4 regions of the Streptomyces sp. NPDC028289 genome follow, and region 1 is predicted to be linked to each of the others. Evidence: riboswitches for the same ligand, from Rfam matches in the RefSeq annotation. Region 1 holds a riboswitch; each other region holds the start of a gene.
What was found. A riboswitch is a leader RNA that binds a small molecule or an ion and turns the genes downstream of it on or off. The one in region 1 is predicted to bind S-adenosylmethionine.
Positions count from the first base shown of each region.

Region 1 (5,386 bases):
CGGGTGGGCAGGCCGGTCTCGAAGAGCAGGACCGGCCGGCGGGTGTCGGCGACGACCGTGCCGTCGATCTCGACCACGAGGTGACGGCTGCTGGGGATGGCGTCCACCCGCTTGTGCGGGTCACGGGGGTGGACGAAGATCTCTTCCTCCTCCTCGTACCAGTGGTCCAGGCCCCGCCCGACGCGCCGGAACCACTCGAAGGCGATGTGGTCGGCCAGGTCGGCGGCCGGGAAGGTCCAGGCCGCGTTCTCCAGCAGCTCGCCGTCGACCTCGACGTCGTAGAAGATCCTCGAGCCGGTGTGCGTACCCGTCGGCGGGTTCTTGGCGGGCCGGAGGAGCTCCTCGCGTACCTCCGTGCGCGGGAACGCGTACAGCGGTACGGGAACACCCGGCTCCCAGACGAGGACGGGGTGGCGGCTGTCGACCACCGTGACGTCACCCTTGCGGCCGCGCACCCAGCGCTCGCTCGGCTCCCACAGGAGCCCCTCGGGGGTGGTCCGCACGGCCTGTGCGGTGGGGAACGTGGTCATGGGCGGCTCTCCTTCGGCTGGTTCACGCGGTGACTTCGGCGACGTAGGGGCGACTCTCCCGCCAGGCCGCGAGCTGCTCGGGGCGGCCGAAGACCCGCAGGAACTCCTAGACGTTGCCACGGGCACGCTCCCACACCGAGACGGGTTCGAAGTCGGAGCCGTCCGGGTCGGCGAAGGCCGACGGGGGTGCCACGACCGTGTCCAGGCTCGGGTGGACGAACACCGCGGAGGAACAGCGCGTCGCCGTGCCGCCGGCCACCACGCGGTGCCGTCCGGGGCGCGGGCGGCGATGTCGGCGGGCGTGGGGCGGGCCACCAGGACCACGTCGGCGCGCTCGTCGATGTCCAGCGCGTCCGGAGCGAGGACGACGAGCTGTCCCTGCGGTGGGCGGGGGGTGATCAGGGGGCCCTTCACCGAGAAGCCGGCGCCCTCGAAATCGATGTGGTGCACGCGGACCGGGTCCAGGAAGCGGCCGGTGGCGACGTCCTTGACGACCGCGTCGTCCTCCCAGGAGTCCCACAGCGCGCGGGCGGTGTCGACGACGTCCGTGATCTCCCGGTGCAGGGCGGCGCCGGAGAGCGGGGTTCGTCCGACGGTGGCGAGGTCGTCCGCGCCCGCCGCCGCTCCCACCAGCCAGGCGGCCCGGCCGTGCGAGGCGTGGTCCAGGCTCGCCAGCTGGGTGGCGAGGTGGAACGGCTCGGTGGTCGTGATGTGCAGGGTGGGTGCGAGTCCGATGCGGGCGGTGAGGCCGGACACGTACGCGGCCCGGGTGCCGGCCTCGACCCGGCCGACGAGTCCGCCGACCGTGCCGGGCGGTAGCGGCTCGTCGGCGAAGGTGACGAGCGCGAACCCGGCCCGCTCGGCGGCGACGGCCGTCTCCCGCACCGCCTGCGGAGCGCCGGGCGGGGCAGGAGCAGGGGCCGAGGAAGCGGCGGGGTGGGCGCCGCCACCGTCGGTCTCCAGAGCGAGGTGGAGTCCGGGCAGTCCGGTGTGACGGTCAGTCATCGGGCTTGCCTCCGGTGGACTGTTCGCGTGACGGCTGGTGATCGGTGGCGGGCGAGCGGCCGGCCGGCGCCGCCGCGGACCGGAAGCCGGGCGGGGCGGGCGGTGTGGCCGGTACGGACGACACGGACGACACAGACGGCAGGGGCGGCGGGGGCGGCGGGGCCGACGCGGGCGGTGCGGACGACGCGGCCGCCACGGACGACACGACGGACACCACGAGGGCCGGTGCCGAGCGTGACCTCCGCGTCAGCCACAGCGCCACGCCGAGCGCGGCCAGCACGGCGGTGGCCGCGCCAGCGCCCGGCCCCCAGCGCACCCCCGCGTGCTGGGAGATCCAGCCGATGACGGGGGCGCCGACCGGGCTGCCGCCCATGGAGATCACCGTGCAGACCGCCATCACCCGGCCGCGCATGGCGTCGCTCACCTCCGACCGGACGAAGGCGCTCACCGCCGTGTTCAGCGTCATCAACGTGAAGCCGGCGGGCAGCAGCAGGGCGAGGAAGGCGGCGTACGTGGGCATGACCCCCGCCCGTGCCTCGAAACCGCCGAACAGCAGCGCGCCGACGACGACCGTCCGTACCCGGGGCGAGACCCCGCGCGTGGCGGCGACCGTCCCGGCGACGGTGCCGACGGCCAGCGCGGTGTTCATGAGGCCGAGTCCCCGGGAGCCGACGTCGAAGACGCGCCCCGCGAACAGGGCCAGCGTGGTGGGGAAGTCGACCGCGAAGGTGGCGCTCAGGCCGAAGACGGTGAACACACCGACGAGTTCGGGCCGGGCCGCCACGTAGCGCAGCCCCTCCGCGCCCGCCCCGGTCCACGGCGGCCGGGAGACGGGGCGCGTCTTCCGCGCCCGCGGCCGGGTGAGCGTCAGGACGAACCAGTCCAGCGCGACACCCTGCATCGCGCTGCCGATGCTGGACACCAGGCCCGTGCTCCAGTAGATCCGGTGGTCACGGACCCGTAGGGCGGCGAACACTCCGTTCGGGGCAGTGCTGTTGACGACCATGCGGCTCTTTCCGAGCGGGCGGGGGCTGGACGCGGGCGCGTCGGGGGATGCCTGCGACGCCGGTCCGGAGCCAGGTGAGGGCGCGGCGGAGGCGGATGCGACGGGGAGCGAGTGGTCAGCGACAGGTCTGGTCGAACTGGTCGGCGCGGAGGCCCGACCAGAACGGGTCGAGCAGCGGCGTGCGTGCCTGACCTGCGGTCTCCATGGCCGGATCAAAGCACACGGAACAAGGTGTGTCCACCATCCGTCCCGGCACCTGAGACGACCCCGTTCTCCCGAACAGGGCGTCACATTGCGGCATTGACGTACGACAAAATCGATCCGTAGCATCACCAACGGCATTGAGTGTCAGCGTCAAGCCCTGGCTCGCTGACCGGCAACCCTCCCGCGCGGTGGGGTGCTCCAGGTGAAAGCCCGGCGGGGTCACCGATGACTCCCGCAAGCGCGTGGCCCCGTGACCGGGGCCGGAGACGGGGAGGTTCGGCATGCGGCACAGCGACGACTCTGCTGCCTCCCTCACCGACGCCACGGCGTACTCCCGGCTCTCGCGCCGGCGCCACATCGATCTGAAGCGCTCGACCAGCTGCCTCTGTCGGGCCTGACCGGCCCGGCCGCCGCCGGCTGACATCCGTCACCGGCCCCGGCCCCTGCGCGCCGCCCTTCCCGCTCGCCACCGGTTCCCGGTGTCGTCCGCATGCCACCTCCCTGTCTGCACAGCGCATCCCCGGCCGGAGTCGATCCGCCCGGGCCGCACACACCGTCATGCCTGCGCACATCCGTGCGCGGTCGTGCCCCGGTGACACGAGTAGGAGAAAGCCCTCCGTGACTGCACTTCCGGAATTCAGACCTTCCCGATGGGCGCCCCTGGCCGCGCTCCTGACCACCAGCGTCCTGCTGACCGCGTGCGGTTCGGGCGACGACGGCACCGGCGGCGGAAGCGGCCAGGCGAAGTCCGGCGGCACCCTGACCTTCGCGGTGGGATCCGACGCCGGCTGCGTGGACCCGCAGCAGGTCGGCAGCAACGACACCATCTACTCGGTGCGCCAGATCGTGGACTCCCTCACCGACCAGGACCCGAAGACCGGCAAGATCGTGCCGTGGCTCGCCAAGAGCTGGGACATCAGCGCCGACGCGACGACGTTCACGTTCCACCTGCGGTCGGGCGTCACCTTCAGCGACGGCTCGAAGCTGACCGCGCAGGTGGTCAAGGACAACTTCGACGCGGTGCCGAACCTCGGCGCCCTGGGCACCCTCGCCGAGGGCTATCTCAGCGGCGTCAAGAGCACCACGGTGGTCGACCCGCTCACCGTCAAGGTGTCCTTCAAGCAGCCCAACGCCCAGTTCCTCCAGGCGACTTCGACCCACTCGCTGGGGATCGAGTCCTCGGCGAGCGTCAAGAGGAGCCCGCAGCAGAAGTGCAGCGACGGGGTGGTCGGGTCCGGGCCGTTCGTGCTCAAGCAGTACGTGCAGAACCAGTCGATCACCCTGGGCAGGCGCACCGGGTACGACTGGGGTTCCTCGCTGTGGTCGAAGAAGGGCGAGGCCTACCTGGACAAGCTGGTGTTCAAGGTCGTGCCCGAGGCAGGGGTGCGGGCCGGCAGTCTCCAGTCCGGGCAGGTGGACGCGATCAGCAGCGTCGGCAAGGCCAACGAGGCGGCCCTCAAGGGCGGCCAGGTCACCCTCCAGAGCCGGGCCAACCCCGGTGTGGTGTTCGGTCTCGGGCTGAACAACTCCCGGCCCCTGCTGAAGGACGCGAAGGTCCGTCAGGCGATCTCGGCCGCCATCGACCGGAAGCAGATCGCCGACACGGTCTTCCCGACCGGCACCCGGCCGGCGACCAGCGTCCTGGCGCACACCACGCCCGACTACACCGATCTCTCCTCGGACCTCGCGCTCGACACGGCCAAGGCGAAGTCGCTGCTGGATGCGGCCGGTTGGAAGGCGGGCAGCGACGGCATCCGCACCAAGGACGGCAAGAGGCTGACCCTGACCGTCAGCTGGTTCCCCAACGCGGCCACCAACCAGCCCGCGCTGGAACTCGTCCAGCAGCAGCTCAAGGCCGTCGGGATCGACGTGGTGCTCAAGCAGCTCCCGGTCACCCAGTTCGCCACCACGCTCCAGTCGGGTGACTTCGACGTGGTGTGGGGGAACGTGACCCGCGCCGACCCGGACATCCTGCGCAGCTCCTTCTCCTCCCAGCTGGGCAACTTCTACCACCTGCCCGCCAGTTCGCTGGACACGGCACTGTCCGCGCAGGCCGCGACCACGGACACCGCGAAGCGCGAGCAGCTGGTGGCGGAGGCGCAGCAGCTGATCGTGCAGAACGCGTACAACGTGCCGGTGGTGGAGCTCCAGACCCAGCTCGGCGTCTCGAAGAAGGTGCACGATCTCGAATTCGACTCCGGCAGCCGCGTCCAGCTGCACGACACCTGGATCGGGTAGCGGATGCGCCGCTATGTGATCAAACGGCTGGCGCAGGCGGTCGGGGTGCTGTGGGCGGCCTACACGGTGTCGTTCCTGGTACTGGACTTCCTGCCCGGTGACCCGGTCTCGGCGATGGCCGGGGCCGGGATGGACACGGGGCAGGTCGACCCGGCCCAACTCGCCAGGCTGCGGCACGAGTACGGCTTCGACAAGCCGGTGCTGGTGCAGTACGCGGAGTATCTGGGCCGGGCGGTGCGCGGGGACTTCGGCGACGCGGTCTCCACCGGCCGCCCGGTGACCTCCACGCTCGCCGACGCGCTGCCGCAGACACTCCAGCTGACCGGTGCCGCGCTGCTGCTGGCGGTGGTCCTCGGCGGCGGCCTCGCGGTGGTGGCGACGTACACCTCGCGGCGGTGGCTGC
Region 1 is NZ_JBVHTI010000006.1:485,194-490,579, reverse strand. Features, by position in the region: gene ACZ4UV_RS31490 (DUF427 domain-containing protein) at 1-530, opposite strand, end outside; partial or broken gene ACZ4UV_RS31485 (LLM class flavin-dependent oxidoreductase) at 816-1,535, opposite strand; gene ACZ4UV_RS31480 (MFS transporter) at 1,528-2,541, opposite strand; SAM riboswitch class IV at 2,879-2,992, shown strand; gene ACZ4UV_RS31475 (putative leader peptide) at 3,027-3,143, shown strand; gene ACZ4UV_RS31470 (ABC transporter substrate-binding protein) at 3,364-4,983, shown strand; gene ACZ4UV_RS31465 (ABC transporter permease) at 4,987-5,386, shown strand, end outside.

Region 2 (5,386 bases), on a different contig from region 1:
GGTCTACCCGTTCATCGAGTCCTGGGTCACCGGCGACAAGAGCGAGCACCACATCCTGGACCGCCCGCGCAACGCCCCGACCCGCACCGCGTTCGGTGTCGCCTGGGTGACCGTGTACATGGTGGGCCTGGTCGGCGGTGGCAACGACCTCATCGCCACCCACTTCCACCTGTCGATCAACGACGTGACCTGGTTCGTCCGGATCTTCTTCTTCGCCGGACCGGTGATCGCGTTCATCGCCACCAAGCGGATCTGCCTCGGCCTGCAGCGCCGGGACCGCGAGAAGGTGCTGCACGGTCGCGAGACCGGCATCATCAAGCGGCTGCCGCACGGTGAGTTCATCGAGGTCCACGAGCCGCTCTCGCAGGAGCAGCTGCACACCCTCACGGCGCACCACCAGTACGAGCCGGCCCAGGTCGGCCCGGCGGTCGACGAGAACGGTGTCGAGCGCAAGATCAAGGGCTCCGAGAAGCTCCGCGCCAAGCTGAGCAACGCCTACTACGGCGAGGACAACCAGATCCCGAAGCCGACTGTCGAGGAGTACAAGGAGATCACGAGCGGCCACGGCCACCACTGATCGACCGCGTCGCCACGCCACGGTCGAAGGGCCCCCGTCCGGATGGGCCCCCGGTCCGAGTTTGTTCGAGGACTAGGGGAGGACGGGGGCCTTTGCCGTGCCCGGAGCTGGATAGGGTAGGCCCTGAAACCGGCTATTTCCCTTACGACGATCAGGAGCGGCCTCATGAGCGCTGTGACCCCCGCTGGAGGCGACACCGCGGCGGGCCGTTCCTGGCCCGAGGTACTGAACGCGCTGCTGTACGGCCAGGACCAGAGCGCCGACGCGACGGCCTGGGCGATGGACCAGATCATGCGCGGCCAGGCCACCGACGCCCAGATCGCCGGCTTCGTCGTCGCCCTGCGGGCCAAGGGCGAGACCGTCGAGGAGATCAACGGGCTCGTCCGCACGATGTACGAGCACGCCAACGTCATCGAGGTGCCGGGCCGCACCGTCGACATCGTCGGCACCGGGGGCGACGGCGCGAAGACGGTGAACATCTCCACGATGTCGGCGCTCGTGGTGGCCGGCACCGGCGCGAAGGTCGTCAAGCACGGCAACCGTGCGGCCTCCTCCGCGTCCGGGGCCTCCGACGTCCTGGAGAAGCTCGGCGTCAACCTCGACCTGACCCCGCAGCGGGTCGCCGAGGTCGCCGAGGAGGCCGGCATCACCTTCTGCTTCGCCATCAAGTTCCACCCGGCGCTGCGCCACGCGGGCGCCGCCCGCGGCCAGCTGGGCATCCGCACGGTCTTCAACATCCTCGGCCCGCTGACCAACCCCGCACGGGTGCGGGCCCAGGCGGTCGGTGTCGCGGATCCCCGCATGGCCCCCGTCGTCGCGGGGGTCTTCGCCGAACGCGGCCACTCCTCCCTCGTCTTCCGCGGCGACGACGGCCTCGACGAACTGACGACGACCGCCACGTCCCGCGTCTGGACCGTCCGGGACGGCAAGGTCACGGAGGAGACCTTCGACCCCCGTGACGTCGGCATCGACCTGGTCCCCGTGGAGGCGCTGCGGGGCGGTGACCCGTCGTACAACGCGGAGGTCGCCCGCCGCCTCCTGGACGGCGAGCAGGGCCCGGTACGGGACGCGGTGCTGCTGAACTCGGCGGCGGCGCTGGTGGCCCTGGACCCGGGCACGGGGTCGCTGGCAGAGCAACTCCGCGCCGGCATGGACAAGGCGGCGCACTCGATCGACTCGGGTGCGGCCAAGCAGGTCCTGGAGCGCTGGGCGGCGGCGACACACAAGTAGGGCGCCGGTCCAGGGGGCTGGGGTGGGCCCGGCACCGCCGGGCTCCACCGTCGTGGCCGACGGCCGTTGCGGACCGGCGTACACCTGCTTCTCCGCCGCAACGGTGCGCAACCACATACGGCCTCTGCGGCGGTGCCGAACTGTCCGCAGCCCTCGCTCCGTCCCGTCATGCGGACTGAAGTTGCGCGACTGCGATCACTTCCCCTACGTTTCTTTCCAGGTCATGAGTGACAGTCATGAGGCCCCGGCCGACTGTCCGGCAACCCTCCGTCCGTGGCGGGGTGCCCCGGGTGAAGACCAGGCCGTGGGCAGCGAGGTTCACGGCAAGCGCGGACCCCTCGAACCACCAGGGGTCCTGGTCGTCGAGGAGCCTTCCGTGAGCAAGCGAATGCGATAGGGCCGCAGAGCCCCGCCTCCGCACACCCTTTTCCCCTGCCGCTGCTTGAGCGCATCCGCTCGCACGGCGGATCTCACCTGCTCACACGGGAGTTCACCCATGTCCGTCTCCACCGCTGCCTCCGCCCAGTCCGTTTGTGCCCCCCTGCCCGTTCTGGGCCGTGATGTCACCGTCCCGCTCGTCACCGGCGGCGAGGTCACCTATGCCGCCCTCGACTACGCGGCCAGCGCCCCCGCCCTGCAGCGGGTCTGGGACGACGTGGCGGCGTACGCGCCCTACTACGGCAGTGTCCACCGCGGCGCCGGCTACCTCTCCCAGCTCTCCACGGACCTCTTCGAGAACGCCCGCCGGACCGTCGCCGAGTTCCTCGACTGCCGCCCCGACGACCAGCTGGTCTTCACCCGCTCGACGACGGACTCCCTTAACCTCCTGGCCCGTGCCCTCCCCGCCGACTGCCAGGTCTTCGTCTTCGAGACCGAGCACCACGCCTCCCTGCTGCCGTGGCAGGACGCCCGTGTCACCTACCTCGACGCGCCCCGCACCCCGCGCCAGGCCGTCGAGACCCTGGAACGCGCCCTCGCCGACCGCGACCCCTACGGTCCGGCCCTGGTCTGCGTGACCGGCGCGTCCAACGTCACCGGCGAGCTGTGGCCCGTACGGGAGCTCGCGGCCGCCGCGCACGCGCACGGCGCCCGGATCGTCCTGGACGCCGCCCAGCTGGCCCCGCACCACCCCGTCTCGGTTCGGGACCTGGGCGTCGACTGGGTCGCCTTCTCCGGCCACAAGCTGTACGCCCCCTTCGGCTCCGGCGTCCTGGCCGGCCGCGCCGACTGGCTGCAGGCCGCCGAGCCGTACCTCGCGGGCGGCGGCGCCAGCCGCAAGGTCACCCGGCGCGAGGACGGGGGAGTGGCCGTGGAGTGGCACGAGAGCGCCGCGCGGCACGAGGCCGGGTCGCCCAACGTCATCGGCGCCTACTCCATCGCCGCCGCCTGCAAGGCGCTCACCGAGGCCGGCTTCGACACGCTGGTCGCCCGCGAGCAGCACCTGATCGAGAAGGTGCGGGCGGGCCTGGCCGGGGTACCCGAGGTCCGGGTCCTCTCCCTCTTCGGCGACGACGCCCCCCGCGTCGGCGTGATCAGCTTCGTGGTGGACGGCTGGAACAGCTCCCACTTCGCCGCCGCGCTCTCCGCCGAGTACGGCATCGGCGTCCGCGACGGCCTCTTCTGCGCCCACCCGCTGGTCAGGACCCTGCTGGGCTCCGACCCGCAGGCCCAGGGCGAGTGCGGGGCGCCGGAGGCGGCACCGGGCGAGAAGTCCCTCAACGCGATCCGGGTGAGCTTCGGGGCGGGGACGCCGGACGAGCACGTGGAGCGCTTCGTGACGGCGGTACGGGAACTTGTGACCGACGGTGCGAAGTGGTCGTACCGCACGGAAGAGGGCCGCTGCGTCCCGGCGGTGTGATCAGCGCCCCGCCAGGGGCGCGGGGAACCGCGCGCTCAGCCCCCACCGGCCGGCAGCCGGGCACGAAGCGCCGTGGCCCCCCGCGGGTCCGTCGTGGCTGGTCGCGCAGTTCCTCCCCCAGCCTTCGGCCGGGGGTACCCCCAGCGCCCCTTACGGGGCGCTGCAGTCGGCGGCGCTCAGCTGTCCAGGCCGATCGCGAACGCCGCCTCCAGGTCGTGCTGGGAGTACGTGCGGAACGCGACGTGCGTGTCCGTGGCCTCCACGCCGGGGATCTTGCTGATGGAGCCGGGGATGACCTCGGCCAGATCCTCGTGCTGCTGGACCCGGACCATGGCGATGAGGTCGTACGTGCCGGTGACGGAGAAGACCTCGCTGACGCTGTCCAGCGCGGCGATCCGTTCCGCGATCTCGGGGATCCGGTCCACGCTGGTCTTGATGAGGACGATCGCGGTGATCACGGCTGGTTCTCTCCCTCGGGTGCCGGAGCTGGGGCGACCTTCACTTTAGTCGCCCGCCCGTCGCCCGCCACCGCCCTTCCAAGGCCGCGCTTCGCGCCCTTCTTTTTTCTGTACCGCACCCACGCGTAGCCGAACCCGAGTCCGAAGCCGACCAGGTGGGCGAGGTAGGCCACGCCGGGGCCGGAGGGGGCCTGGTTCAGGGCCAGCCACTGGAGGGCCGCCCAGAAGGGGAGGACCACCCAGGCCGGGAAGCGGAGCGGGAGGAAGAAGAGGAAGGGGAGGAGACTGGTCACGCGGGCGCTGGGGAACAGGTACAGGAACGCTCCGAGGACCGCCGAGATCGCCCCGGACGCGCCCACCAGCGACTGCTGGGACGTGGCGTTGGCGGCCGCGTAGCCGAGCAGCGCGAGATAGCCGCAGCCGACGTAGAAGAGAGTGAACTCCACGCGGCCCATCCGTTCCTCGGTCATCGCCCCGAAGACGAAGAGGAAGAGCATGTTGCCGAGCAGGTGCACCCAGCTGCCGTGGATGAACAGCGCCGTGGCCGGGGTGAGCGCCTCCCGCACCGGACCGTCGAACAGGTCGGCGGGAACCACCCCCCAGTGCCGGAAATACGCCCGCTGGGCGGTCGCGAGGGCCTCTCCGGTGCCGTAGGACGGGGTGAAGCCGGAGGCGGGGCCGAGTACGAAGATCAGGCAGCACACGGCGATCAGGGTGTACGTCATGGGCGCGGACGTGCCCCGCAGGCTCCGCAGGGTCCGGGCCGCCGTCGTGTTCCAGTTGCCGATCATGGACATAGAGCATGGCGTAACGGGACGCAGTGGTGCAGATCGCCTCGCCGCCGTGGACGGGCGGGCGTCGGGTACCCGCCAGGCCGTAGGGTTACGAGCCACACGCGTCGGGACGGCGCGTCACGGACACTAGAAGGAAGCGAACAAGCCACGATGACGGTTCCCCTGCCGACCGCCACGACGCGGTGGCGCTGCACCCTCTGCGGCAACCTCACGCGCTTCGACGTGACCCGCTCGTCGAAGGTGGTCGAGTACGTTCACCTCGACCTGGCCGGTGAGCCGAAGGTCGAGGAGCGCGAGGTGGTCAGTGAGACCATCGAGTCGGTGCGCTGCCGCTGGTGCAACGCGGTGGACCAGGTGGAACTGGTGGACAGGCCGGGCGCCGACTCCTGAGACCGGGAGCCGGCCCCGTACAGGTGATGGGGTGTGACGGATGGTGGAGACCACGGGCGGGGGGCCGGGTGACGGCACC
Region 2 is NZ_JBVHTI010000001.1:423,686-429,071, reverse strand. Features, by position in the region: gene qcrB (cytochrome bc1 complex cytochrome b subunit) at 1-577, shown strand, start outside; gene trpD (anthranilate phosphoribosyltransferase) at 743-1,807, shown strand; SAM riboswitch class IV at 2,027-2,143, shown strand; gene ACZ4UV_RS01965 (aminotransferase class V-fold PLP-dependent enzyme) at 2,304-3,665, shown strand; gene ACZ4UV_RS01960 (Lrp/AsnC family transcriptional regulator) at 3,842-4,123, opposite strand; gene ACZ4UV_RS01955 (rhomboid family intramembrane serine protease) at 4,120-4,914, opposite strand; gene ACZ4UV_RS01950 (hypothetical protein) at 5,068-5,307, shown strand; gene ACZ4UV_RS01945 (NYN domain-containing protein) at 5,348-5,386, shown strand, end outside.
Region 2: another riboswitch for S-adenosylmethionine. It lies ahead of ACZ4UV_RS01965 (aminotransferase class V-fold PLP-dependent enzyme); the one in region 1 lies ahead of ACZ4UV_RS31475 (putative leader peptide).

Region 3 (5,386 bases), on a different contig from region 1:
CAAACCCCTCTGACCTAGTCGAACTGGCTCGGCAGCGGTGCTGGGGTCCTGCCGGACAGTACTTCCTTGAGGCGCTCGGCGCCGTTCTGCAGGGCGAGGGCGGTGCTGTCGTGGTCGACGCCCGAGAGGCCGCCGTTGGTGACCGCGGCTCCGGAGGCGCCGACGCGCAGCGCCGCGACGTCGAGGGTGGTCGTGGCGGGCTGCCCGTTCGAGGTGCCCTGGACGGTGACCGTGAGCGCGGCCAGCTCGTCGCCCACCTTGGGCGGTTCCTTGTACTCGACGACCTGCACGGTCCGCTTGCTGCCGTCCGATGCGGTGGCCGAGAACTGGTTGCACTCCGTGGGGAGGTTTCTCAGCCACTTGATGGTGGCCTCCATGGCGGCCTGGCCGTAGTCGCCGACCTGGTACAGCAGCCGGGAGTCCTCCGAGGTGAAGCCGCGCAGCCCGGAGGCGCCGGTGGCGCGGCCCAGCAGGGTGTCGGAGTAGAGGCTGTCCAGCAGTCGCTGGCAGTCGGCGGCGTCCGACTTGGCGTTGAGGAACTGGGCGACGTCGACCTTCCCGACCAGCATCTGGTTGCGCCAGGTGGCCGCGTCGTTGGCCAGCTGCCAGTTGTCCTCGATGTCGGCCGGTGTGATCAGCGCGGCCTGCGCCCCGGGGCCGGTGAGGGTGGGGGTGCGCGACGGGGCCGGGGAGCGCTCGGCGGCGGGCGAGACGGCCGCGGCCTCGGGGGTGCCGTCCGAACAGGCCGTCGCGGTGGCGAGCAGGGTCCCCGCCGCCAGGGCCGTGGCGAGCACACGCGCGGGTCGGGACGGACGGGTCATCGCGACTGCCTCCTCGGGGACGCGGTACGTCACTGGGCGGACGGCGCCGGTGCGCCCCTTCCGCCGGACGACGCCGGACGACGTCGCTGCGTCCCTCCACGCCACCACCGGCCGCGTGCGCCGACCACCCGCACGTGCCATTCGGGTGAGCGTCGTGATCAGGCCGCCGTGATCCGCACCCGCCGGCTGCCACAGCGCGGGCACACCGCGTCCGTGAGCGGCGACGGCACGGCCCGGCCGGCCTCGTCGACGTACTCCAGGGTGCTCTGCAGCTCCGGGTCGGCGACCGGGTCGGTGAAGAACACCGCCTGGAAGGTGGCCTCCCAGGCCCGGCCGCACCGCCCGCAGCGGAACGCGAAGGTCTCGGGCACGGCGCCGGGCACCGGCCCGGGACCCGGGGGCTCGGTCATCGGCTCCGGCTCCTGTCACTCGGCCTCCGCCACCAGCGCACCGCCCCTCCCGGCCGACGGCAAGTCGGGGCCGGGTGTCCCAGGCGTGGACGCCCCCTTGACGCCGGACGGAGGCCGATCGACACTCCAGGTGGGAATCCTAGTGAAAAGGTAGGGAAAGATGGGTCGCCTGCGCACGCTCACCGGCAGACAGCGCCGTGAGAGCCCCGCGTCCTGGACGGCCCCTCTGCTCACCTCCCGCCGCCACATCGACCTGCTGCGGATGTGCGGCGCCACCGGCCGCAGAAGCTGAGCGCCCGGTCCCGGCCGTACGAGCCGGGCGCCCGTCCGCCGGGACCCGCCACGGCTCACCGACAACCCACCGACGAACGCTTCCGCCGCGCGTACGTCCGCGCGCCCGCCCGCCCCCGGGGAGACGCATGTCCATCGCTCCACTCGCCGCCCTGCCGTCCGTCCGCACCGCCCCCGCCTTCCGGGGCCGTATCGGCCGCGACGCGCGCAGCGGCCACTACGCCGTGCCGCGCCGCTACCGGCTGCACCTGTCCACCGCCTGTCCCGACGGCCTCCGGATCGCCGTCGGGCACAGCCTGCTGGCCCTGGACGACTGTTGTCCGGTCACCTTCCTGCCCGCCGTCCCGGACTGTCCCGACGGCAGCCACGCGGTGCTGCGCCCGCTGTACGAGGCCAGCGCGCACCGCTACTCGGGGCCGGCCCTCGCGCCGGTGTTCAGCGACGGGTGGTCCGGAAGGATCGTCAGCACCCACAGCCGGGACATCCTGCGCGACCTGGACCAGCACTTCGGCGACGGCGTCGCCCGGCTCTACCCGTGCGGTGCCGAGGCCGAGATCGAGGCCGTCGAGCGGCTGTGCGCCGAGGACATCGAACAGGCCGCCCAGCGCGCCGGCCGCGAGGGCGGTGACCCGGAGGCGCTGGAACTGCTGCTCGCCACCCTGGACGCGCTGGAGCGCCGGCTGACCGGGGTGGAGTTCCTGGTCGGCGGGCAACTCACCGCCGCCGACATCGAGTTGTGGGTGACCCTGGTGCAACTCGACACCGTGCACCGCAACCACCTGGACGCCGCCGCCGTGCACGCCATCGCAGGCCACCCGGCGCTGTGGGCCTACGCCCGCCGGCTGGCCGCCCACCCGGCCTTCGGCACCCACCTCGACCTCGACGGCATCGCCCGCCGCCACCACGGCCGTTGCCAGGGCCTGGAAGCCGCCGGCGCGGCCGTCCAGATCCTGGACTGGGCGGGCCACGCGGCGGACGCACCCCGCGGTCCGCGCAGGTGAGAGCGGCCCGAACCGTTTCGCCAGTCGGACAGGCGTTGACATTCGTTCGGGCAACTGCGTTACTTACGGACCAGAACGGTCATGAGCGTCAGCGTCAAGCCCTGGCTTGCTGACCGGCAACCCTCGCACCGCGGTGGGGTGCCCCAGGTGACGACCGGACCGACGACGTTTCGGCAAGCGACGATTCGGTAAGCGCGAGTGCCCCTCGGGGCCGGCACGACAGTGACAGGTGACGGACATGTACGCAGCTCCCAGGACGGCCCAGCGCCGCGCCGAGGGCTGCGTACGCCCGTACCCGAGCCCCCTCGTCGCCGACCGCGCCGTCGACCTGCTCCGTGTCAACAGCGCCCTGTGTAGCGCGTGTACCGCCCCGGGCTGTGCCCGCTGTCGGGTCTGACCAGGCTTTTCCGCCGGTTCCCCGCAGCTTCGCACCCCAGCGTCCCCGTCGAAACACCGGCCGTCCGGTGTGCCGCCGTCCGCCCAGCCCTCGTGCCCGCGCGCCCCCGCGCACCGAACCGTGCCCGAACACGGCCCGGTGCGCGGCCCCCGCCGTGGGACACGTGGGTGTCCGACTCCGCCGGAGCCCGCCATGAGTGAACCCCCAGGCGCCACGATCGCCGCCCCCGAGGCACCGCCCGCTGCCGATGAGCCGTCAAAACCCCTCTCCGCACAGCGTGTTCTGCCGCTGCGCAGGCCGGGACGGTGGATCGCCACCGCCGTCGTCCTGGTCCTGGCCGCCCAGTTCGTGCACGGACTGGTGTCCAACCCCTTCTACCAGTGGGGCCGTTTCGGCTACTGGTTCCTACGGCCGAACATCCTCGACGGGCTGCTCATCACCCTCGAAGTCACCGCCTACAGCGCGGTGCTGGGCCTCCTCGGCGGCATCCTGCTCGCCCTGGCCCGGCTGTCGAAGAGCCCGGTGCTGCGCGCCGTCAGCTGGACCTACGTGTGGGCCCTGCGCTCCATCCCGCTCATCGTGGTCCTGCTCTTCCTCTACAACTTCAGCGCCCTCTACAAGACGCTGAGTCTCGGCGTCCCCTTCGGGCCGGCCTTCTTCTCCTTCGACGAGTCGAAGCTCGCCACCGACATGGTGATCGCCGTGCTCGGCCTCAGTCTCAACGAGGCGGCCTACGCGGCCGAGGTGGTGCGCGGCGGCATCCTCTCCGTGGACCAGGGACAGCACGAGGCGGCCGCCGCACTCGGCCTGCCGAAGGGCTACCAGTTCCGGAAGATCGTCTTCCCGCAGGCGCTGCGCTCGATCATCCCGAACTACGTCAACCAGCTGATCGGCCTGATCAAGGGCACCTCGCTGGTCTTCTACGTCTCGCTGCTCGACCTGTTCGGCTCCGCACAGACCATGGGCTCCACCTACCCCGGCGACATCGTGCCGCTGCTGCTGGTGGTGACCGTCTGGTACCTGATCCTCACGAGCGTGGTCTCCGTGATCCAGTTCTACGTCGAGCGGTACTACGCCCGGGGTGCCGCGCGCACCCTGCCGCCGACGCCCCTGCAGAAACTGCGGGCCGGGCTCGGTGACCTGCGCGCCCGAATCCGCCGGGAGGCCGCCGTATGACCACCACCGACACCCTGGAGACGGCCCCGGCCTCCCTGGAGATCCACGACGTCCACAAGTGGTACGGCGCCCACCGCGTGCTCGACGGCGTCGACCTGACCGTACGGCCCGGCGAGGTCACCGTCATCCTCGGCCCGTCCGGCTCCGGCAAGTCCACTCTCCTCAGGGTCATCAACCACCTGGAGAAGCCCGAGATCGGCCACGTCAGCGTCAACGGCGAGCTGATCGGGGTGAAGCGGCAGGGCGAGCGGCTCAAGGAGCTGAGCGAGCGCGACATCCTGGCCCAGCGCGGCCGGATCGGCTTCGTCTTCCAGAACTTCAACCTCTTCCCGCATCTGACCGTCCTCGACAACGTGGCGGCGGCCCCCGTCGCCACCGGAAAGCTGACCAAGCCCGAGGCGCAGGCGCTGGCCAAGGAACTCCTCGAACGCGTCGGCCTCGGCGAACGGATCGGCGCCTATCCGCGGCAGCTGTCCGGCGGCCAGCAGCAGCGCGTCGCCATCGCCCGCGCGCTCGCCCTGCGTCCCGGTGTGATCCTCTTCGACGAGCCCACCTCGGCCCTGGACCCGGAACTCGTCGGCGAGGTCCTCGCGGTCATCAAGGACCTGGCGACCAGCGGCACCACGCTCGTCATCGTCACCCACGAGATTGGCTTCGCCCGCGAGATCGCCGACCGGGTGGTCTTCATCGACGGCGGCAGGATCGTCGAACAGGGCCCGCCCTCCGAGGTTCTCGACAAGCCGCAGAACGAGCGGACCAGGGACTTTCTGAGCAAGGTCCTCTGACCTCCCACCGCACCCCTCGACTTCCCCCCACGCCACCCTCCATCACCTGCAGCGACAAGGAACGGCCATGTCTACCCACATCACCCGACGCAGCCTGATCAGAGGCATCACCGCGGCCACCGCCGTCGCCTCCCTCGCCACCGGGCTCGCCGCCTGCGGGGGCAACAGCGACGCGGCCACCACCACCGACAGCGCCAAGTCCGGCACGGTCGTCGTCGGCCGGGTCTCCAACGGCGCCGCCACCCAGACCACCATCAAGGTCTCCGAGGTCAAGTCCATCAGCGCCGAGCTGCCCGCCGCCCTCAAGAAGAGCGGCACGCTGGAGATCGGCATCGGCGCCCTGCCCGCCGGGTTCCCGCCGCTGGCGTACGTCGGCGACGACCAGAAGACCCTCACCGGCTCCGAGCCCGACCTCGGCCGGCTGGTCGCCGCGGTCTTCGGACTCAAGGCCGAGGTCAAGAACTCCACCTGGGAGAACCTCTTCGTCGGCATCGACAGCGGCAAG
Region 3 is NZ_JBVHTI010000008.1:369,920-375,305, forward strand. Features, by position in the region: gene ACZ4UV_RS38260 (DUF2218 domain-containing protein) at 1-13, shown strand, start outside; gene ACZ4UV_RS38265 (hypothetical protein) at 15-821, opposite strand; gene ACZ4UV_RS38270 (hypothetical protein) at 980-1,231, opposite strand; gene ACZ4UV_RS38275 (hypothetical protein) at 1,392-1,523, shown strand; gene ACZ4UV_RS38280 (glutathione S-transferase C-terminal domain-containing protein) at 1,651-2,523, shown strand; SAM riboswitch class IV at 2,601-2,724, shown strand; gene ACZ4UV_RS38285 (amino acid ABC transporter permease) at 3,113-4,096, shown strand; gene ACZ4UV_RS38290 (amino acid ABC transporter ATP-binding protein) at 4,093-4,881, shown strand; gene ACZ4UV_RS38295 (ABC transporter substrate-binding protein) at 4,949-5,386, shown strand, end outside.
Region 3: another riboswitch for S-adenosylmethionine. It lies ahead of ACZ4UV_RS38285 (amino acid ABC transporter permease); the one in region 1 lies ahead of ACZ4UV_RS31475 (putative leader peptide).

Region 4 (5,386 bases), on a different contig from region 1:
CGCCAGCGACCGTGCGAAGTCGTCCTTGACGTGCAGGACCACCGGCGTCCAACCGGGCGTCCCGTAGGCGGCGTTGATCTCGTCCGCGACCCGCTGCACCTCCGCCGTGTAGTCCCGGTAGACGGCGAGGTCCTGCCGCGACGGGTACGCGAACGCGACGTGCACCACCCGCTCTCGCCACTCGGGACGGTCGTCGAGCAGCTGCCGGTACGCCAGCAGCCCCCGCACGATGTTCTTCGACAGTTCCGTCCGGTCGACCCGGACGATCGTCTTCCGCCCTTCCCCGATCTCCTCCCGAAGAGCGGCCATCCGCTCGCCGACGTCCGGCTCGTGCGACCGCTTCCGCAGGAAGTCCGCGTCGGCACCCAGCCCGTGCACCCCGATCCGGGTCCCGCCGGACGACGGATCGGCGGCCGGGATCCCCGGGCCCAGCACCGCATGACAGCAGTCGACGAACGCGTCCGCCCACCGCCGCGTCAGGAACGCCGCGTGATCGGCGCCCAGGATCCCGCTCAGCAGCTCCGCCGCGATGTCGTCGGGCAGGAGCCGGAAGTAGTCCGGCGGTGCCCAGGGGGTGTGGGAGAAGTGGCCGATGCGCAGGTCGGGGCGGAGCCGGCGGAGCATCCGCGGGGCCAGTGCCAGGTGGTAGTCCTGGATGACCACCACCGCCCCCTGGCCCGCCTCCTGCGCCAGCGCTTGTGCGAAGGCGCGGTTGTAGGCCTGGTACGAACCCCACTGCCGCCGGAACTCCGCGTCGAAGACCGGCTCCAGCGGGGTCTGGTAGAGCATGTGGTGGACGAACCAGAGGACCGAGTTCGCGATGCCGTTGTACGCGTCGGCGAAGACGTCCGCGTCGATGTCGAGCATCCGGACCTGCTGCCCGCCGGTCTCCCCGGCCGGCAGCCTGCCGCCCTCGGCCCGCCGCACCGCCTCCCGGTCACCGTCGCCCAGTGCCGCGCACACCCACACCGCGTTCGCGTCCGACCCGATGGCCGACAGCCCTGAGACCAGCCCGCCGCCGCCCCGTTTGGCGTGCAGCGAACCGTCTTCGCGCAGCTCGTACGAGACCGGGCCGCGGTTCGAGGCGACCAGCACCTCGGCACCGCCGGTGGAAGCCATGGGGGAAGACATACGCCACAACCTAGCCCGGCCCGTAAACGCTCAAACGTACGGCCGCGCCCGACGCGCCGCCGTATACGGCCGTACGGCGAAGTCACGCCACCTTGCGCTCGGCGTACTCCGTGATCTCCACCATCGGCGGCCGTTCCTCCGTGTCCACCGAGTACGTGCGCGGTTCGAAGCCGTCCTCGCCCCGTTCGAACTGGGTGAGGGAGGGGCGGATCAGGTGGCCGCGGGCCAGCCGGAGCTGGGCCGTGCGGTAGATCGCGGCGGACATCCGGCCGAGGGCCTGGCCGTCCTGGTGGCGGTGCTTGCGGACGCCGACGTCGACCTGGGCGAGGGCGTCGAGGCCGACCAGGTGCAGGGCGTCGACCAGCATGCCCAGCTCCACGCCGTAGCCGACCGGGAAGGGGAGCTGTTCCAGCAGCGAGCGGCGGGCCGCGTACTCGCCGCCGAGCGGCTGGACGAAGCCGGCCAGCTGGGGCCAGTGCATGTTCAGCAGCGGACGGGCCATCAGCTCGGTGACCCGGCCGCCCTGTCCGGCGGCGCCGCCGAGCGGGCGGTCGTACATCGCCTTGACCAGGTCCACGTCCGGGTCGGTGAGGAGCGGGCCGACGATGCCGGTGACGAAGTCGGAGGAGAACTCCCGCAGGTCGGCGTCGACGAAGCAGACGATGTCCCCGGTGGTGACCAGGAGGGAGCGCCAGAGGACCTCGCCCTTGCCGGGTACGGCGGGGATGCGGGGCAGGATCGCGTCGCGGTGCACGACGCGGGCGCCGGCCGCCGCGGCGACGGCCGCCGTGCGGTCGGTGGAGCCGGAGTCGACGACCACGATCTCGTCGACGAGCGGCACCTGCTGCATGAGGTCGTGGCGGATGATCGCGACGATGTCGCCGACGGTCTCCTCCTCGTTGAGCGCGGGCAGCACGACGCTGACCGTCTGCCCGGAGGACCGTTTGGCGGCCATGATCCGGTGCAGCGGACGATCGGATACGGACCAGGAGCGGGTGGCCAGCCAGCGCTCGACTTCTTCCAGCACGGTCAGCGGCTCCTCACTGTCACGGCCACACGACGACGTGTGATCCATCTCGCGTTACGGACGACTCTCTCAACTGTCCTGGCCTTCGGTTACAGTCTTGAACAACGCCGATGACCATCGCATGTCCTGGGGTCACCCGGCGTCGACAACCGCATACCGCTCATCCAGAGGGGCAGAGGGATACGGCCCGTTGAAGCCCCGGCAACCCTCCAGTCGGTTCTCGTAGATCGCCGATCAGTGTCGATCGTCCGCGAGGCTCCCGACTAGGGAAGGTGCCAAATCCGTCTCACGGCGAGATGCGTCGTGAGGAAGATGAGGAGAAAGGGCCTCGCCTCACATGGCTGTGCAGACTGTTGCAAGCACCACGGATTCCACCGTCGACCTCGGCCCCGCCGCAGCCCTCAGCTGCCGCGAGTGCGGTCACCGCGTGCCGCTCGGCCCGGTGTTCGCCTGCGAGGAGTGTTTCGGCCCGCTGGAGATCGCGTACGACTTCTCGGCGTACGACACCGAGGAGCTGCGGAAGCGGATCGAAGCGGGTCCCGCGAACATCTGGCGCTACGCGCCACTGCTGCCCGTCCCCGCGGACGTGGCGACCAAGCCGAACATCAACCCCGGCTGGACCAAGCTCGTCAAGGCCGACAACCTGGCCCGTGAGCTCGGGGTGACCGGCGGGCTGTACGTGAAGGACGACTCCGGCAACCCGACGCACTCCTTCAAGGACCGCGTCGTCGCCCAGGCCGTCGAGGCCGCCCGCGCCTTCGGCTACACCACCCTCTCCTGCTCCTCCACCGGCAACCTGGCCGGCGCGGTCGGCGCCGCCGCCGCCCGGGCCGGCTTCCGCTCCTGCGTGTTCATCCCGCACGACCTGGAGCAGGGCAAGGTCGTCATGGCCGCGATCTACGGTGGCGAGCTCGTCGGCATCGAGGGCAACTACGACGACGTGAACCGTTTCTGCTCCGAGCTGATCGGCGACTCGGCCGGCGAGGGCTGGGGCTTCGTCAACGTCAACCTGCGGCCGTACTACGCGGAGGGCTCCAAGACCCTGGCGTACGAGATCTGCGAGCAGCTCGGCTGGGAGATCCCGGACCAGCTGGTCATCCCGATCGCCTCCGGCTCGCAGCTCACGAAGATCGACAAGGGTCTGCAGGAGCTGATCAAGCTCGGGCTCGTCGAGGACAAGCCGTACAAGATCTTCGGTGCCCAGGCCGAGGGGTGCTCGCCGGTGTCGGTGGCCTACAAGGAGGGCCACGACGTGGTCCGCCCGCAGAAGCCGAACACCATCGCCAAGTCCCTCGCCATCGGCAACCCGGCCGACGGGCCGTACGTCCTCGACATCGCGCGGCGCACCGGCGGCGCGGTGGAGGACGTCACCGACGAGCAGGTCGTCGACGCCATCAAGCTGCTCGCGCGGACCGAGGGAATCTTCGCGGAAACCGCCGGCGGGGTGACGGTTGGAGTCACCAAAAAGCTCATTGAGAATGGGTTGATTGATCCGGCGAAGTCGGTCGTTGTACTCAACACCGGTGATGGGCTGAAGACGCTGGACGCAGTGGCGGGGACTGGACTCACCGCGACCATTCGCCCGAATCTGGAGTCTTTCCGCGAGGCCGGGCTCGCCTGAGTCCCCCGAGAAATAGGGCGTTGCCCAGACCGGAGGTAAAAACGTGAGCGTCACCGTTCGCATCCCCACCATCCTGCGCACCTACACCGGTGGTCAGGCCGAAGTCGCCGCCGAGGGCGCCACTCTCGGCGAGGTCATCTCGGACCTGGAGAAGAACCACACCGGGATCTCCGCGCGGGTTCTCGACGACCAGGGCAAGCTGCGCCGGTTCGTCAACGTGTACGTCAACGACGACGACGTCCGCTTCGAGCAGGGCCTGGAGACCGCCACCCCGGACGGGGCCGGCGTCTCCATCATCCCGGCCGTCGCGGGCGGCTGACCTGCCGACCTGCTTGACAGGCTGATCGAATGACCGAACATTACCTTCGGTAACGCCGATCACCGACTGTTCATCTGATTGCCCCCTCCGTGAGAGAAGCGGAGGGGGCAATTCTGTGTGGTTGAGCGCGGTACAGTTGGGGAAAGCGGTCCCGATCTCCAGGTCGGGAGCCCTGTATTCGATACCGCGAGCCCGACAAGAAGTAGCCAAAGTGTGCGGGTTATATGCGGCTTTTGTGGCCTTTACGGGGCCCGACTTGCCCTGAATTCGGCCGAATTCTTGCTACATTCCGGACCCCTTCCGTCCAGAATTCTCGTCCGATTGACCTGTTGCAGACGGCAGTTGGACAGATACATTCAGCCGCGGTCGACGCGTTCCGGCGCACGCCCCCAACCAATGGGGGGTGAGGTCTGACCCGGATCCGCGAAGTGTGGATCTGTGCAAGGGCCAGTAATAGGGGAGTTAGGCATGGCTCAGGGCACCGTCAAGTGGTTCAACGCGGAGAAGGGGTACGGCTTCATCGCGGTCGACGGTGGTGCGGATGTTTTCGTCCACTACAGCGCGATTCAGATGGACGGCTACCGCACCCTGGAAGAGGGTCAGCGGGTCGATTTCGAGATCTCGCAGGGCCAGAAGGGGCCGCAGGCGGACATGGTCCGGCTGGCGACCGGCTGAAGCACGCGCCGACTGACAGCGACGTTCTTCTGTACTTCTTCGAAGGGCTCGTGCCTCCCGGGGCACGGGCCCTTCGGCATGCCCGGCGCATGCCCGCAAGGGCCTGACTCCGGGGGCCGATCCCCGGGAGGCGCTTGCACTCGGCATGGGCGAGTGCTAATCATTGGCGTTAGCACTCTGAAGGTGAGAGTGACAACGAAGGACCGGGTCGGTGAGGCCCGCAGGCCGGGTGGGGCAAGGAACCCACGGGTCGGCGAGCCGTCCGTCGCGGGCGCGGGCGCGGTCCGAAGACTCACCCCCAGTCCTGGAGGGACCACTTCACATGGCCAAGATCATCGCGTTCGACGAGGAGGCGCGGCGCGGCCTTGAGCGCGGTATGAACCAGCTCGCCGACGCCGTCAAGGTCACCCTCGGCCCCAAGGGCCGCAACGTCGTCCTTGAGAAGAAGTGGGGCGCCCCCACGATCACCAACGATGGTGTGTCCATCGCCAAGGAGATCGAGCTGGAGGACCCGTACGAGAAGATCGGCGCCGAGCTGGTCAAGGAAGTCGCCAAGAAGACGGACGACGTCGCCGGTGACGGTACGACCACCGCGACCGTTCTCGCCCAGGCC
Region 4 is NZ_JBVHTI010000007.1:175,418-180,803, forward strand. Features, by position in the region: gene ACZ4UV_RS33955 (alpha,alpha-trehalose-phosphate synthase (UDP-forming)) at 1-1,119, opposite strand, end outside; gene ACZ4UV_RS33960 (glucosyl-3-phosphoglycerate synthase) at 1,214-2,158, opposite strand; SAM riboswitch class I at 2,316-2,477, shown strand; gene thrC (threonine synthase) at 2,496-3,779, shown strand; gene ACZ4UV_RS33970 (ubiquitin-like small modifier protein 1) at 3,823-4,098, shown strand; gene ACZ4UV_RS33975 (cold-shock protein) at 4,567-4,773, shown strand; gene groL (chaperonin GroEL) at 5,096-5,386, shown strand, end outside.
Region 4: another riboswitch for S-adenosylmethionine. It lies ahead of thrC (threonine synthase); the one in region 1 lies ahead of ACZ4UV_RS31475 (putative leader peptide).